DNA from 3 places in the Ruminococcus sp. AM26-12LB genome. Region 1 is predicted to be linked to each of the others. Evidence: predicted binding sites of a transcription regulator. Region 1 holds the regulator's gene; each other region holds the start of a gene.
What was found. Region 1 encodes Rex, which represses fermentation and respiration genes when NADH is low (regulators of the CRP and FNR family bind a similar motif). Its sites were predicted from a motif close to ATTGTTAANNNNTTAACAAT; they were not measured.

Region 1 (4,874 bases):
TCTGCCACTGAGCCGGCTCATTTCTCCGATATGCGGTGTCAGGACTACATGCTCTCCCAGATACTGATACCACTGTGGATGTGCAGCCAGAAGGTTCAGGCCGTCCGCATCCAGGATCAGCGGCTTTTTCTCCCGGGCAGCCGCCGTGAGAAACCACTGTTCTCTCTCACGGCTAGCCACTGATGTTCCAAGTCCCGGTCCGATCACGATCACATCACACCAGGATAGAAGCTGTTCATTGGATTCCTGATCAAAGCGGCTGCAGACCATAGCCTCCGGAAGGAGTATCTGCAGTGGGATCCTGTTGGCTTCCACAGTCTGGATCTTTACCATTCCCGCACCGGCACGAAGTGCTGCACTGGCGCTTAAATAAGCGGCTCCGCACATTCCCTCACTTCCGGTCACAAAGAGCACTTTTCCGAAGGTACCCTTGTTTCCGCCGGGATCACGTTCCGGAAACAGCTTCAGATCTTTATTTTCCAGACAGGCGGCAGATGCAGTCACAGCTTCCTGCTCATAGATCCCGATATCGGCGGTAACGATCCTTCCTGCATACAGTCTTCCCGGATAAAAGCAAAGACCTCTTTTCCGGTAGGCAAATGTGACAGTCAGATCGGCGCTGAAGGCAATTCCCATTTCCAGGCCAGTATCTCCGTTCACTCCTGACGGGATGTCAACTGCGATCTTTTTGGCCCTCGCACTGTTCATCTCATGGATGATATCAGCATAATGCCCCTCGATCGGACGCGTCAGGCCTACCCCAAACACGGCATCTACTATAGTAGTATATTCACTCCACTGCGGGTTATTCACCTCCGGGACACGATAACCGGAAGCGATCTTATACTGAAGAGCTGTCTCTCTGGTCATTTTATCTTTGTTTCCGACCATATAAAACTCTACCCGGATCCCCTTCAGATGGAACAATCTGGCAACAGCGATACCGTCACCGCCATTGTTTCCGCTTCCGCAGACTACCAGGATCCTTTCGTCCTTCTGGAGATACTTTTCTGTTTCCTCTACCACCTTCAGTGCCGCCCGCTCCATCAGAACCTCGGAGGGAACTCCGATCTCACGGATCGTTGTGGAGTCCAGATCCTTCATTTCTTTGCAGGTAACAAGCTTCTTCATTCTGTCTTCTGCCTCCCCTCTGTCATAGAGAAAGCTGCCGTTTCCGGCAGCTTAACAATTCTTACTTATCCACATGTTCCTGCCTGTATTTACTGAGATTATAAGACAGTGTCATCAGACTCTCGGAAAGATGAACGTTCTCTACGATCACATCATCCGGTGTCTCAAGATCGAGATGTGCAAAATTCCAGATTGCCTTGATCCCGTTCTCCACCAGGATATCTGCCATTTCCTTGGCTTTATTCTTGGGAAGTGTCAGAATCGCGATCTCCACGTTATTCTCTCTCAGGAAAAACGGAAGCTCACTGAGCATCTGGATCTCAAGTCCACGGACTGCGATGCCCTCAAGCACAGGATTTACGTCAAAGATACCAACCAGCCTGAAGCCACGCTTCTCAAAATCCACATAATTGGCAAGTGCCTGTCCCAGATTACCAGCACCCAGAATGATCATCGGATGAACGGTATCCAGTCCCAGGATCTTACCAATCTCTGTATAAAGATAATGTACATTATAGCCATACCCCTGCTGCCCAAAACCGCCGAAATTATTAAGATCCTGACGGATCTGAGAAGCTGTGGTATGCATCTTCTTACTTAACTCATTGGAAGAAATACGTTCTACATTGTCTTCCATCAGCTCTCCTAAGTAGCGGTAATAGCGTGGCAGACGCTTAATCACCGCTTTCGAGATTTGTTTTGTCTCCACGATAGTTTTCCTCCTTACCTTACACTAGGTTAATTATAACGAATTGACATTTTCCTGTCAATTAAAGTTGTCTATTCTGTACAAATTTCTTTATAATTTTTCTAATAATTGATTTTTTCTTTGAAATCCCGGCAGTTTCCGTTATAATAGGTGGAGGATTTTTCCCTGTTCAGGCATAAACAGGGGTGATTCTTTATACAGGAGGACAGTTTTTATGATTTTATCATGTCAGAATATATGCAAGGCCTTTGGCGAAAAAGTAATTTTAAATGATGCATCCTTTCACATTGAAGACCGTGAAAAGGCTGCTCTGATCGGCTGCAACGGTGCAGGAAAGACCACACTGCTGCGGATCATCATGCAGGAGCTTTCTGCTGATTCCGGTACCGTGGTGCTTGCCCGGGATAAAAATATCGGCTATCTTGCCCAGTACCAGGATATCCACGGACATCATACCATCTACGAGGAGCTTCTTACCACAAAGCAGCACATCATCGATATGGAACGCCGTATCCGCAATATGGAACAGGAAATGAACACGGTGACCGGTGATGAGCTGAACCGTCTGATGGAAACCTATACCCGCCTGACCCATCAGTTTGAGCTGGAGAACGGATACGCTTACAAAAGTGAGCTGACCGGTGTCTTAAAGGGTCTCGGCTTCACAGAGGAAGATTATGACAAGCAGATCGAAACTCTTTCCGGCGGTCAGAAAACCCGCGTGGCGCTGGGCAAGATGCTTCTTTCCAAGCCGGATATCCTGCTTCTGGATGAGCCAACCAATCACCTGGATATGGAAAGCATCTCCTGGCTGGAAACTTATCTTCTGAATTATCCGGGAGCTGTTTTTATCGTCTCCCATGACCGTTATTTTCTGGATAAGGTGGTCACCAAGGTCATTGAGATTGAAGCCGGACAGACCCGCGTATACAGCGGCAACTATTCTGCCTATGCTCTCAAGAAGGCTCAGCTTCGTGACGCACAGTACAAGGCATACTTAAATCAGCAGCGGGATATCAAGCATCAGGAAGCCGTTATCGCCAAGCTGAAATCCTTTAACCGTGAAAAATCCATCAAGCGTGCGGAAAGCCGTGAAAAAATGCTGGACCGTGTACAGAGGATTGAAAAGCCTCTTGAGCTCCAGGACCGGATGCGTATCTCGCTGGAACCACGGGTGTTAAGCGGAAACGATGTGCTCCACGTGGAAGCGCTTTCCAAGGCCTTTCCGGGACAGACCCTGTTCTCCGATATCTCCTTTGATATCAAACGCGGCGAGCGTGTGGCACTGATCGGAAACAACGGAACCGGAAAGACCACCATGCTGAAGATCATCAACGGTCTTATTGAGGCAGATGCCGGCAAATTTTCCCTTGGTTCCAAGGTGCAGATCGGTTATTACGACCAGGAACATCATGTTCTGCATATGGACAAGACGATTTTCCAGGAGATCTCCGATACTTATCCGACTCTCACAGAGACCGAGATCCGAAATATGCTTGCCGCATTTCTCTTTACCGGAGATGATGTTTTCAAGGAGATCTCCGCACTTTCCGGTGGAGAAAGAGGCCGTGTTTCCCTTGCAAAGCTGATGCTTTCCGAAGCCAACTTCCTGATCCTTGACGAGCCTACCAACCATCTGGATATTGCCTCCAAGGAGATCCTGGAGGAAGCACTGGTCAGCTACACTGGTACAGTCCTTTATGTATCCCATGACCGTTACTTTATCAATCAGACTGCGACCAGGATCATGGAGCTGACAAACCAGGCAGTGGTAAATTACATCGGTGATTATGATTACTATCTGGAAAAGAAGGAGGAGCTGACCAGTACCTATGCACCGGGAAGCACTTCTCCGGAGGCACCTGCCGAAGAAAAAACGGTTTCCGAGAACAAGCTTTCCTGGCAGCAGATGAAGGAAGAACAGGCAAAGAAACGAAAACGGGAAGCCGAGCTGAAAAAAGTCGAAGCCCGTATCGAAGAGCTGGAAACAAGAGACAGCGAGATCGACGAAACCATGGTCCTTCCGGATGTCTGCACCAATGTAGCGGAATGTACAAAGCTGAGCCGCGAAAAAGCAGCCATCGCTGAAGAACTGGAAGAGCTTTATGAAAAATGGGAAGAGCTGGCCTGACGGTCAGCTCTTTTTTATCCCCTTATGTTTTTATGGAAGCAGCATGCCGAGATGCTGTTCAAAGCATACACCATCGTTACGGTCTGTTCCTTCCTCCACCGCATCCCGGATCGATGCCGAGATAAAGTCCACGGCCAGCTCTGCACAGGTTTTCATGGAATATCTTTTTACCAGCCCTGCACTGAGCACGGATGCAAAAAGATCTCCTGTCCCGGAATAGCTTCCGCCGGATTTCTCTGCAAATACCCAGGAGCTGTTTCCGTTTTCCAGGACAAGATTCCCCATTTTCAGAGGCTGCCCCTCCTCCCTGTGATCCACTCCGGTGATCACAACGGCAGGAAGTGAAAATTTCCGGGCAAGTCCGCACCCGATCTCCCGGATCTCTTCCATCCGCCGGGCCTCTGATGCCTTTTGCAGTTCCTTCCAGATCTCCTCCATTTTTTCTTTTCCGTAGAGAAGAAGGAGGGCTTCCGTAAGGTTCGGTGTGATCACATAGGAACGGCGTGTCAGTTCGCAGAACCGGCTGCGGAGCTCTTCTGTATAGATCGGATAAACCGCGCCGTCATCCCCCATCACCGGATCTGTAAGGATCAGAGTATCCTTTCCTGCAAACGCGTCCATAAATTTCAGGATCCTGTCTGCCTGCTTATCATCAGAAAGAAATCCTGTATAGATCCCATCCGGGAAAAATCCTCTTTTTTTCCACTGCTCCATATATGGTTCCATATGCTCTGTGAAATCCTCACAGAAATAACTTTCATAACCGGTCTGGTTGCTTAAAACAGCGGTGGGAAGTGGACACGCCTGGACTCCCATCACCGAGATCACCGGGATCGCTGCTGTCAGTGAACATTTCCCCAGCCCGGAAAGATCATTGATCACTGCTATTTTTTTCATGGTAAT
Region 2 (4,874 bases), on a different contig from region 1:
CGGTTTGCTGTCCTTACATACTTCAAGGGCAGCTTTTGCGATCTCAGGATCTGTACAGCCAAGGATCAGTGTTTTTCCAAGACCTTTAGCCTTCTCTACAAGTGCTGTAAATTTTGCAGCATCTGCATTCTCATCGCAGTTTACATAAACAAGCTCTACATGCATTCTCTCACCGATACGATCATAATCAACGTGTGGGATCTCTGCAAGTTTTGCTTCTACTTCTTCATCACTCATGCATGTGCAAAGTGATACGGCATATCTTGTTTTGCTTACAAATGTCTTCTCATGTCTGAAAAGAACAGTCTCGCCACCAAGTGTAAACTCTCCATCGCCTGTTCCGATCTTGATAGTTTTCATTGGCGGTGCAGTTGCCTCAGAAAGAGATGCTAATGCATCCTCTGACATATGAGGACACTGCTCAATTTTCATAGCGCCCTGTGCAACTTTCATAGAGAAAGCCATACATGTAGGGCATCCACATTCCTTACAGTTTTTCTTTGGTGTTAATTTAAAGATCTGAATACCATTCAGTGCCATAGCTCTTTATCCTCCTATTTATTACGCAAGTGCTTTGATCAGCTTGGAAATTGTCTTAACAGATTCCGGATGTCTTAAGATAACTGCATCAGAACCAGCTGCAAGATCAGCTGCTGCTGTCTCAACTTCCATGTCGATTCCACGCTCGTCCTGTGGTCCCCATGCCGGCATGTCTGCTTCAGAAGCCATTGCCTCTTTAACATTCCATGTCTCAGCGGATACAGGTGTAATAATAGGCATCTGCAACATGTTATCATTCTGCCCTAAAGCGGCACCTTTGATACGGTCCATAGTAGATACTACGTACTCATATCCATAACCAACTGCTGCACTACCGATATTCATAACGATCTTCTTAGCATCTACACCAAGCTGTGTAGTAACAACGTTAAGCTGTTTAGCAAGGTTGATATCAACGGCAGACTCAGCGCCTACGATCTGATTGTAAGCAAGACCTGCTGCTGCACCGATTGCTTTGTAGTTCTCCTCTTTCTCGGAAAGGATCAGTGCATTTCTGCCCTGAAGAGCCTCTGCAACCTTCGGAAGGAGCTCTGCATCCTTCTCAACATTCTTGCAGCCCTCTACAACCAGTGGACAGTCAACTGCATCTGCAACTTCTTTAACAACTGCAATCAGCTCATCGATAGATTTGTTAACACCGTTCGGGTCGCCGCCCTCAAGAATAAGTGCAACAAAGTCAGCACCCTCCATAGCTGCAGCTTTCTTAGCAATGTCAGCCATTGTAGTAGCGCCTTCATAGTAAGCTTTGATACCTTCAGATACGCCCTCAAGACCCATATCAGAGATCTCTACACCGATCTTCGGGCAGTTCTCTGACTCTGCGTCAAAGGAATAAAATGGGAATGTACAATCCCCACCAATTGTCACAGTCTTATCTCCGCTTCCGATTGTGACAGCATTAATCTTTGCATTGAACTTTTGTGGTTTCTGATTAAACGGCATTTTTCGTTAGCCTCCTTAAAAATAATAATTAAAAAACTACAGAGCTTTTTATATTATACTACATAGCACCAGTTATTGGCAAGATGCAGCACTATATTTCTGTTAAAAAATCAACAAACTTTTTAACAGTTTACAGGAGAAAGGATGTCCGCACATCCTTTCTCCCGGATAAATTACATCATCGGATCAAGTCCGAGAGCCGGATGACCTTTTTCTGTAAGGAATGCAACCAGTGTCTCCGGATCTTCTGCGATCGTCTCATCACCGATCATGTCTGTAAAGTTATCGATTCCGTAAAGCTCTTTTGCAGTCTTATTAAGTCTGTCAGCTACGAATTCTTTCAGCTCTTTCGGCATCCATACGATACGCTCGATACCGCCCTCAGCCTTCATGAACTTCTTGGAGGAAATGAAATGTTTACCATGTCCCATGAATCCAGGTGTCTGAACTCCACCACCTGTCATGGATGCCATCTCAGGGAATGTCATTCCAAGTGGTGTCATGCCTGCATACTCACGGTTAGCAATAACAACACCGTTGGAGAATGGCTCGATACCACAGATACACTCGAAGCATCCGCAGGAAGTCATCGGATCCTGCATGATGGAGTACAGTGTAACGTGCTCCAGAGCACCCTGGGAGAATTTCTGAACTGCCTCATCAACGTCCTCATAAGAACCAAGATTCTCATCGATCGGACGCTCTTTTGTGATGATCTGGCAAGGACCAGCCGGGTCAAGCTGATGTGTAGCTTTTGCATCCAGCCATGAAACCGCACCGCAAAGACCAAGTCTCTCAGGTGTTACTACACATACGTGGCTTGGTGCGAATGCCTGGCAAAGGATACAGCTGTAATATACGTCAACAGACTCATCTGTCAGAGTATCAAGACGCTCATCACGTTTGTCAAAGATCGGAATTGCAACCTCATGACGGATTCTTGTACACTCAGCAGGATCTGTATAGATAACAACCTCACATTTATCAACAACTGCATCGAACTCATTCTTAACAGATGCATAAAGAACTTCACCGATATGTTTGATTCTGAATCCTGCATTAAATGCGTCAATGCTGATACGGATACGCTGCATATCACGCTGTCCTGTATGGTATACACCCTCGATACAGTTGATGTAGTTGTGGAATTTACGCTCGATAACCGGCTCAAAGTCAGACTGCATATTCTTACCTGCAACTTTAACAACATATGCAATGCTGTTCTTGCTGCCGAATTCCATCTCATCTACTTCAGGTCCGATTACTGTGATCTTGTGATCCTCGATCTCAGAAGCATCGCAGGTCTGTACAAGCTCTGCACAGTCTACACGGGAGCCATCGAACTCAACCTGCATATCTTTACGACGGATGATCTCACCCTCGAATGCAGATGCAAAAGCAACCGGAATATCGATATTTGTGATCTTGATCTTAATATCACGCGCCTCAAGAGAAGTAGCGTTAAATTTGCTTACGTCCTCCTGAACGATAAGGCTCTTCGGTACACGGAAGATATTCTCTGTCTCATTTGTAACAACCGGGAATCCAAGTGCGATAGCGCCTGCACCGCATGCTACGATCACATCATCCAGAGGTTTGAATGCGTTAACAAATGCCGGTACACGATCCATTGTGTATTTCATAAGTGTTCCTGCATCTCCAGGTGTTACGTTACCGAAGATCAGAGCTGCACGGATCGCAACGGAAACTACATGAACAACAGATGTAACATCTTTTCCAAGAGGAATAACACGAACGTTGGCACCTGTCTTCATTCCGGCTTCTGCAACCTGATCAATGATTCCGCCAACAAGTGTTACCAGGATACCCTGTGCCTGATAGCTCTTTACAAGAGCAACACCCTCTTCTGTAGTAGGAGCAGCACCAAGGATAACAGCAACACCTGGGATATCGCCTGTTACAAGCGGTACACCGAGCTCACGGATAACAGCATCACCAAGATGTCCATAGCATGGCTCTTCGTAAGGAGTTGCTCCGTCGATATATTTCAGAACCTCGATGAACTCTGCGCAGAGTGCTGTAGCAACACCGGACATGAATGCATCGTTCAGTCTTTTCTCTCTTGTCATAAGTGTTTTTACAACGCCAAGAGCTTCTTTTAATTCTTTTAATGTTGTAACTTTTGTTCCTGTTACAGCATAGTAGCAAGGAAGGCTGTAAGCGGTATTCGGGAAGCTGACAGCTTTGTCTTCGCCATACTGAGCGATCGCGCCGTCAATAGCACCCTCTGTTAAACCATATACAGCATCGTTTCCGCCGAATACTCTATCAAATAAAGTCACTGTAATACCTCCTATTTTTACAGAATTGAATTCTGATCAATTTTGTCTTTGATTTTTCTGATTTCAGCTGTTACAGTTTCACTGAAATCGTAGGGAGATTTTCCCTGACGATCAGCATCTATAACTTCTGTATTGTAGTGGATCATTCCAAGCAGATCCTCTGCCGGGATCTTACTCCGGATAAATTCCTCATCCTCCGGATTTCTTACCTTATTGGCCACGACCTTAACCTGAGAAACTCCCAGATCCTTTGCAAGACGTTTAACATTCTTATATGTCTGTACACTTCTTGCCCCTGGTTCGATCACTACAATAAATTCATCCATGCTCTCCGTGGTGCCCCGGCCCAGATGTTCCAGGCCGGCCTCCATATCCATGATCACCACATCATCTCTGTGGATCACAAGGTTATTGATCACTCTTTTAAGCATCACATGTTCAGGACAGACGCATCCGCCTCCACCTGTTTCCACAGTTCCAAGGACAAGCAGCTTTACGCCATTACAGGTTTTTCCATAAGTATCCGGAATATCGTCTACCTTTGGGTTCAGTTTATAAAACTGATTCTGGCTGTTGGCTCCGGTGCGTTCTTCTATGAGCTTACGCATTTTTGAGATTGGAACAATAGAATCCAAGGTTTCCTCGTCAAATCCAAGGGCAAGACCCAGGTTCGCATCCGGATCCACATCCGCCGCAAGGACTTTTTTTCCCTCATCTGCGTATAGTCTTGCAAGTGTTGCTGCGAAAGTTGTCTTTCCTACTCCGCCTTTACCGGTTACTGCTATTTTCATTTTACGTCTTCCACCTTTTATAACATTTTAAAGATCGCAACGGATTAGATTCCTAATGCTGTTCTCTTCTCTTCAATTCTCTCGATCATAAGATCAACTAATTTCTCGATGTCTGTCTCTACTGTGTAAGCAGCACCTGTCCATTTTCTTGTTCCCTCTGTAAGAAGCTCGCACATTTCTGAAGAACCGGAAACATATGGATCAACGCCAAGGAATGTATCAATACCAGTACCAACTACGTAGTTACCGATGGATACAGCTTTTTCAGACATCCACT
Region 3 (4,874 bases), on a different contig from region 1:
AGAAATATTTACAGCCGTTCGCTGGATAGTGGGGAACAGGGGAAATTTGCTGCATTTATTGATAAGCTGAGAAAATAATAATATGAGAAATAAAAAAGGACACTGCCCGTTGAAAATGGCAGTGTCCTTTTTTTGCAAATAAACTGTGAAGCAGTTATCCAGTTATCCGGTGCAGAGCTGTGTAGAGAATGCAGATTGTGGATATCCGCCTGACAAAGCTATTATTTTGTGTGCATAAGCCAGATAAATCCGAAAGCCGGGATCTCTACAGCCTGTGCGTCTCTCTGAACTCCTGTGAGAAGATCTGTGTAGGTACCGTCCTGTTCGTTGATCCAGGCTACCTTATCCTGGTCGCTGAAGTTGTAGATGCAGATCAGCTTTTCTTCAGAAGTTTCTCTTACCAGGGCAAGGAGAGCTTTTTCCCAGGTTTCCAGTGTATGTGCAGAAACTTCAGGTGCAAATACCGGATGGCTGGCACGGATGGATTCCAGCTGCTCAAGACTGTTGAAAATGCGTCCCTGGATCGTTTCGGCATCGGCTCTGTTCCGGGCAAGTGCCCAGTTGAAACGTCCGTTGTGGAGCCAGCGGGGATCAGCTGCTTTGGAAATGTCTGTTTTATAGGTGTAGTCATTCAGCTGTCCGACCTCGTCACCGCTTCGAAGTACCGGAATTCCGGGGAGGGAAAGAAGCAATGCATGAAGTGCTACGTCATAGCGGATTCCCCGGCTGACACCCTCCATATTTCCTTCATAATCAAAACGCTCGATTCCTGCAAGAGATGCGGTTGTTCCGCAGAGCTCAGATTTCTCGGTTTCCGGATTTACATAAATTTCACCCCGGGCAAAGGAATCAGGGAAAATACCTGCCAGGAATTCATTCAGATAATCTCTGTGAGGCCCTTCTGTGATAAAGCTTCCTTTCAGGAAATCATAATCCAGATTCCAGCGTACCGTGTTGCGGTTACGGAGGTAATTCTGGAATACCGGTGCCTGCGGAAGGTCTGCAGCTCTGTCGATTCCCCGGCGGAGAAGGGCAGTGTCCTTTGTGGCAACGGTATGCCAGAGATCGGACATCAGCTGGGTGCTGTTTACAATGTGAAGTTCCGGCATATCGGAAGTTCCGCCAAATGCAGCAGCCTCTGCAGGTGGGCGGTCTGTTTCGCCAAGGAGAAGAATTCCGGGGCATACGATCTCACACACCATTCGGGTCATACGCAGCAGAGAGTGAAGCTTCCAGAGATTTTCTTCCGGCATCATCGGAAGGACACCAAGGCTGAATACAGAAGCACCTTCATTTGCAAGCTCCAGGATCTGAAGAAGCATTGCATTGAAATAAGCCGGAGTCTGGAGCACACATGGCGCACCGGACTGTGGGTCATCCACAGAAAGACTTAACGGGATCTCAAGAGCCAGGCGGATACCTGCTTTCCTACAGTTAGCTGCAAGTGTGTACAGATCTTCGGAAGTTCCGATCTCCGGGATAATGCGAAGAGAGCAGTTGGAGGTTGCCTGGAAAAGATCTGTCAGGTACAGAGTGTCTGCTTTGCATTCACTGATATAGTCCAGCTTATCGGACAGCCCGGAAAGAGTATCTGCGAAGTCAGCAGGATTTACAGCCATTCCGGTGAAAGTAGTCTTACGGAACCAGTCAGGATCTGCAGCGCAGTTCTGGTCGGCTTCCTTCATGGAAAGAGAACGCTCACGGTAGATTTCTTTCATCTTTTTTGTGAGGCTTGAGAATGTGCCGGCAACTTCCGGATGATCGCGGAACAGTTCGCAGTAGAGCCATTTCAGATCATTGTAGTAGTGTTTCAGACGTTTCTCGTAGAGGGCATCGTAAGCTGTGTCCTCCTTGGAAGTTTCGACTTTCAGAGGCTCAATCTTGGAAGTAGTAACTTTCGCCGGCTCAGTCTTGGAAGTCTCGACCTTGATCGGCTCGGTCTTGGAAGTCTCGACTTTGATCGGCTCAGTCTTGGAAGTCTCAACCTTGATCGGCTCAGTCTTGGAAGTCTCGACCTTGATCGGTTCGGTCTTGGAAGTCTCAACCTTGATCGGCTCGGTCTTGGAAGTCTCGACCTTGATCGGCTCGGTCTTGGAAGTCTCGACCTTGATCGGTTCGGTCTTGGAAGTCTCGACTTTGATCGGTTCAGTTTTGGAGGTTTCGACTTTAAGCGTTTCCTTCTTTACGGTTTCAAGTTTTTTCACTTCGGCTTTAGCATTTTCAACAGATTTGGCAGCACTGGAACTGGTGCCGGCAGCAGAGGTATTTTTTTTCAGCTGCTTTTCTTTTTTTGCCTGCATGGCAGCTTTCTTTTTCTGGAGTCTTTTTGTTGACATATAGAATTCCTCCTTAGATAAAATGATATTTTCGGTATAAAAATGTAAACTCTCTCACTGGAGAGAGAAACAGAGCTACAGCTTATGAAAAACAGGACGGAGGTTTTTAAATACAGCATAATAGGAAAAACCACATTCACGGAGAACATCAGCCGCCTTGTCAAAAGCATAGCCGATTTTATCCGGAGTATGGGCATCTGCACCGATGGTGATGATCTCACCGCCAAGCTCACGGTAACGTCGGATAATATTGACACATGGATTCGGTTCACCAAGCCCGTAGTGATAACCGCCTGTGTTCAGCTCGATTCCCACATTTTTGCGGATCAATGTCCGCAGGATCTCGTCCAGGATCTCCTTATATCTTCCATAAGAATACTGACGGTTCTGATTTGGACCATAACGTACTACATAGTCGATATGTCCGTATACATCCATCTCGTCAAAAGCAGCGATATTTTCCAGGATGGATTCAAAATATTCCATGTAGCATGCGGATTCCTTACGGCCCTCAAAATAAGAAGGATAATAAGGATCGTATCCGTGCACCACATGGGAGGAACCAATAACGAAATCAAAGGGAACTTCTTTCAGAAGATCGGAAAAAGATTCTGCAAGCTGAGGCTGAAGTCCAAGCTCGATCCCGAAGTTAACCTGAATCTGGTCTTTAAAAGCATCCGCAAGACTCTCAAGTTTCTGGCGGTATGCAGGGATGTTCAGGGAAAAATCAAGATTTTCCGGAGTATCGGGATAATCCGGATCAAAATGTTCAGTAAAACAGATTCCCGTGAGACCCTGGTCTGCGGCAGTCTGGATCATTTCTTCCATCGGTGTATCGGAATCTGCGGAAAAAGAGGAGTGCATATGGCAGTCCCATAAAATTTTCTGGTCCATTTTGTACCTCCATATTCAAGCCTTTATATTCTGTGACAATGATCGTATCTGCCTGTTATGAATCCGGGAAAGTCAAACTCCCAGCGGGAATATAGATATCCGTTTTGGGAATCAGCAGGACAGAACTTTCTATCAGAGAATTATAGCACATTTTTCAGAAATTTTCTTAATATTTATTTTAATGTTCTTTTTTATAAATAGCTCTTGAATTTTTGTTTGGAATTAGGTACAATATGAAACAGGTTGATGTTTCTTTAACAAAGGAACGATTTAAATCACCATTCAATTCATAGGAGGAATTTATCATGGCAGTAAAAGTTGCAATTAATGGTTTTGGACGTATCGGTCGTCTTGCATTCCGTCAGATGTTTGGAGCAGAAGGATTTGAGATCGTAGCAATCAACGATCTTACATCTCCTAAGATGCTTGCTCACTTATTAAAATATGATTCTACACAGGGAAGATATGCTCTTGCTGATAAAGTAACAGCAGGCGAGGATTCCATCACAGTAGACGGAAAAGAGATCAAAATCTATGCTAAGGCTAACGCTGCAGAGCTTCCATGGGGAGAGATCGGTGTAGACGTAGTTCTTGAGTGCACAGGTTTCTACACATCCAAAGACAAAGCTCAGGCTCATATCGATGCAGGTGCTAAGCACGTAGTTATTTCCGCTCCGGCTGGAAACGACCTTAAGACAATCGTTTACAACGTAAACCATCAGGGTCTTACAAACGAGGACAAGATCATCTCCGCAGCTTCCTGTACAACAAACTGCCTTGCACCAATGGCTAAGGCTCTTAACGATCTTGCACCGATCAAATCCGGTATCATGTGCACAATCCACGCTTACACAGGCGATCAGATGACACTTGACGGACCGCAGAGAAAAGGCGATCTGAGAAGATCCCGTGCAGCTGCAGTTAACATCGTTCCGAACAGCACAGGTGCTGCTAAAGCTATCGGACTTGTTATCCCAGAGCTTAACGGCAAACTTATCGGTTCTGCACAGCGTGTACCTACCCCAACAGGTTCTACAACAATCCTTACAGCAGTAGTTGAAGGAAACGTTACTAAAGAGCAGATCAACGCAGCTATGAAAGCAGCTTCCAATGAGTCCTTCGGATACAACGAGGATGAGATCGTATCCAGCGATATCGTTGGTATGAGATTTGGTTCCCTCTTCGATGCTACTCAGACAATGGTACTTCCACTTGAGAATGGCACAACAGAGGTTCAGGTAGTTTCCTGGTATGACAACGAGAACTCCTACACAAGCCAGATGGTTCGTACAATCAAGCACTTCGGAAAACTTCTGAACGCTTAATTTTCTGCGAACGGGTGTAGAAGAATAGACTCAGAAAGGGTCCGGTCTGAAGAGGACCGGGCCCTTTTTTTCCAAAAGATCAAACAAAAAAATGTCTGAGGAAATGACTGTTAACAGAGCGGACAACAATACCGCTCGCCCTTATTCATCTGCTTTTGCAGAAATAAAAGTTAAGGAGATATAGAGATGCTGAACAAAAAAAGTGTTGACGATATCAATGTAAAAGGACAGAAAGTACTTGTAAGATGCGACTTCAATGTTCCGCTTCAGGATGGAAAGATCACAGATGAGAACCGTCTTGTAGCTGCTCTTCCTACAA

Region 2: acsD (acetyl-CoA decarbonylase/synthase complex subunit delta) is a predicted target of Rex. The motif match lies at 1,602-1,621, and genes of this name have one in related genera.
Region 3: gap (type I glyceraldehyde-3-phosphate dehydrogenase) is a predicted target of Rex. The motif match lies at 3,473-3,492, and genes of this name have one in related genera.

What each region holds. Positions count from the first base shown of each region.
Region 1 covers NZ_QUJX01000015.1:68,442-73,315, forward strand. Annotated here, with positions in the region: gene DW694_RS12270 (NAD(P)H-hydrate dehydratase) at 1-1,131, opposite strand, end outside; gene DW694_RS12275 (redox-sensing transcriptional repressor Rex) at 1,193-1,840, opposite strand; gene DW694_RS12280 (ABC-F family ATP-binding cassette domain-containing protein) at 2,055-3,971, shown strand; gene DW694_RS12285 (pyridoxamine kinase) at 4,002-4,868, opposite strand.
Region 2 covers NZ_QUJX01000020.1:19,525-24,398, reverse strand. Annotated here, with positions in the region: gene acsC (acetyl-CoA decarbonylase/synthase complex subunit gamma) at 1-540, opposite strand, end outside; gene acsD (acetyl-CoA decarbonylase/synthase complex subunit delta) at 562-1,503, opposite strand; gene acsB (acetyl-CoA decarbonylase/synthase complex subunit alpha/beta) at 1,677-3,806, opposite strand; gene DW694_RS14330 (carbon monoxide dehydrogenase accessory protein CooC) at 3,824-4,597, opposite strand; gene cooS (anaerobic carbon-monoxide dehydrogenase catalytic subunit) at 4,642-4,874, opposite strand, start outside.
Region 3 covers NZ_QUJX01000004.1:100,895-105,768, reverse strand. Annotated here, with positions in the region: gene DW694_RS03785 (HAD-IC family P-type ATPase) at 1-78, shown strand, start outside; gene DW694_RS03780 (hypothetical protein) at 222-2,336, opposite strand; gene DW694_RS03775 (histidinol-phosphatase HisJ family protein) at 2,412-3,230, opposite strand; gene gap (type I glyceraldehyde-3-phosphate dehydrogenase) at 3,536-4,555, shown strand; gene DW694_RS03765 (phosphoglycerate kinase) at 4,742-4,874, shown strand, end outside.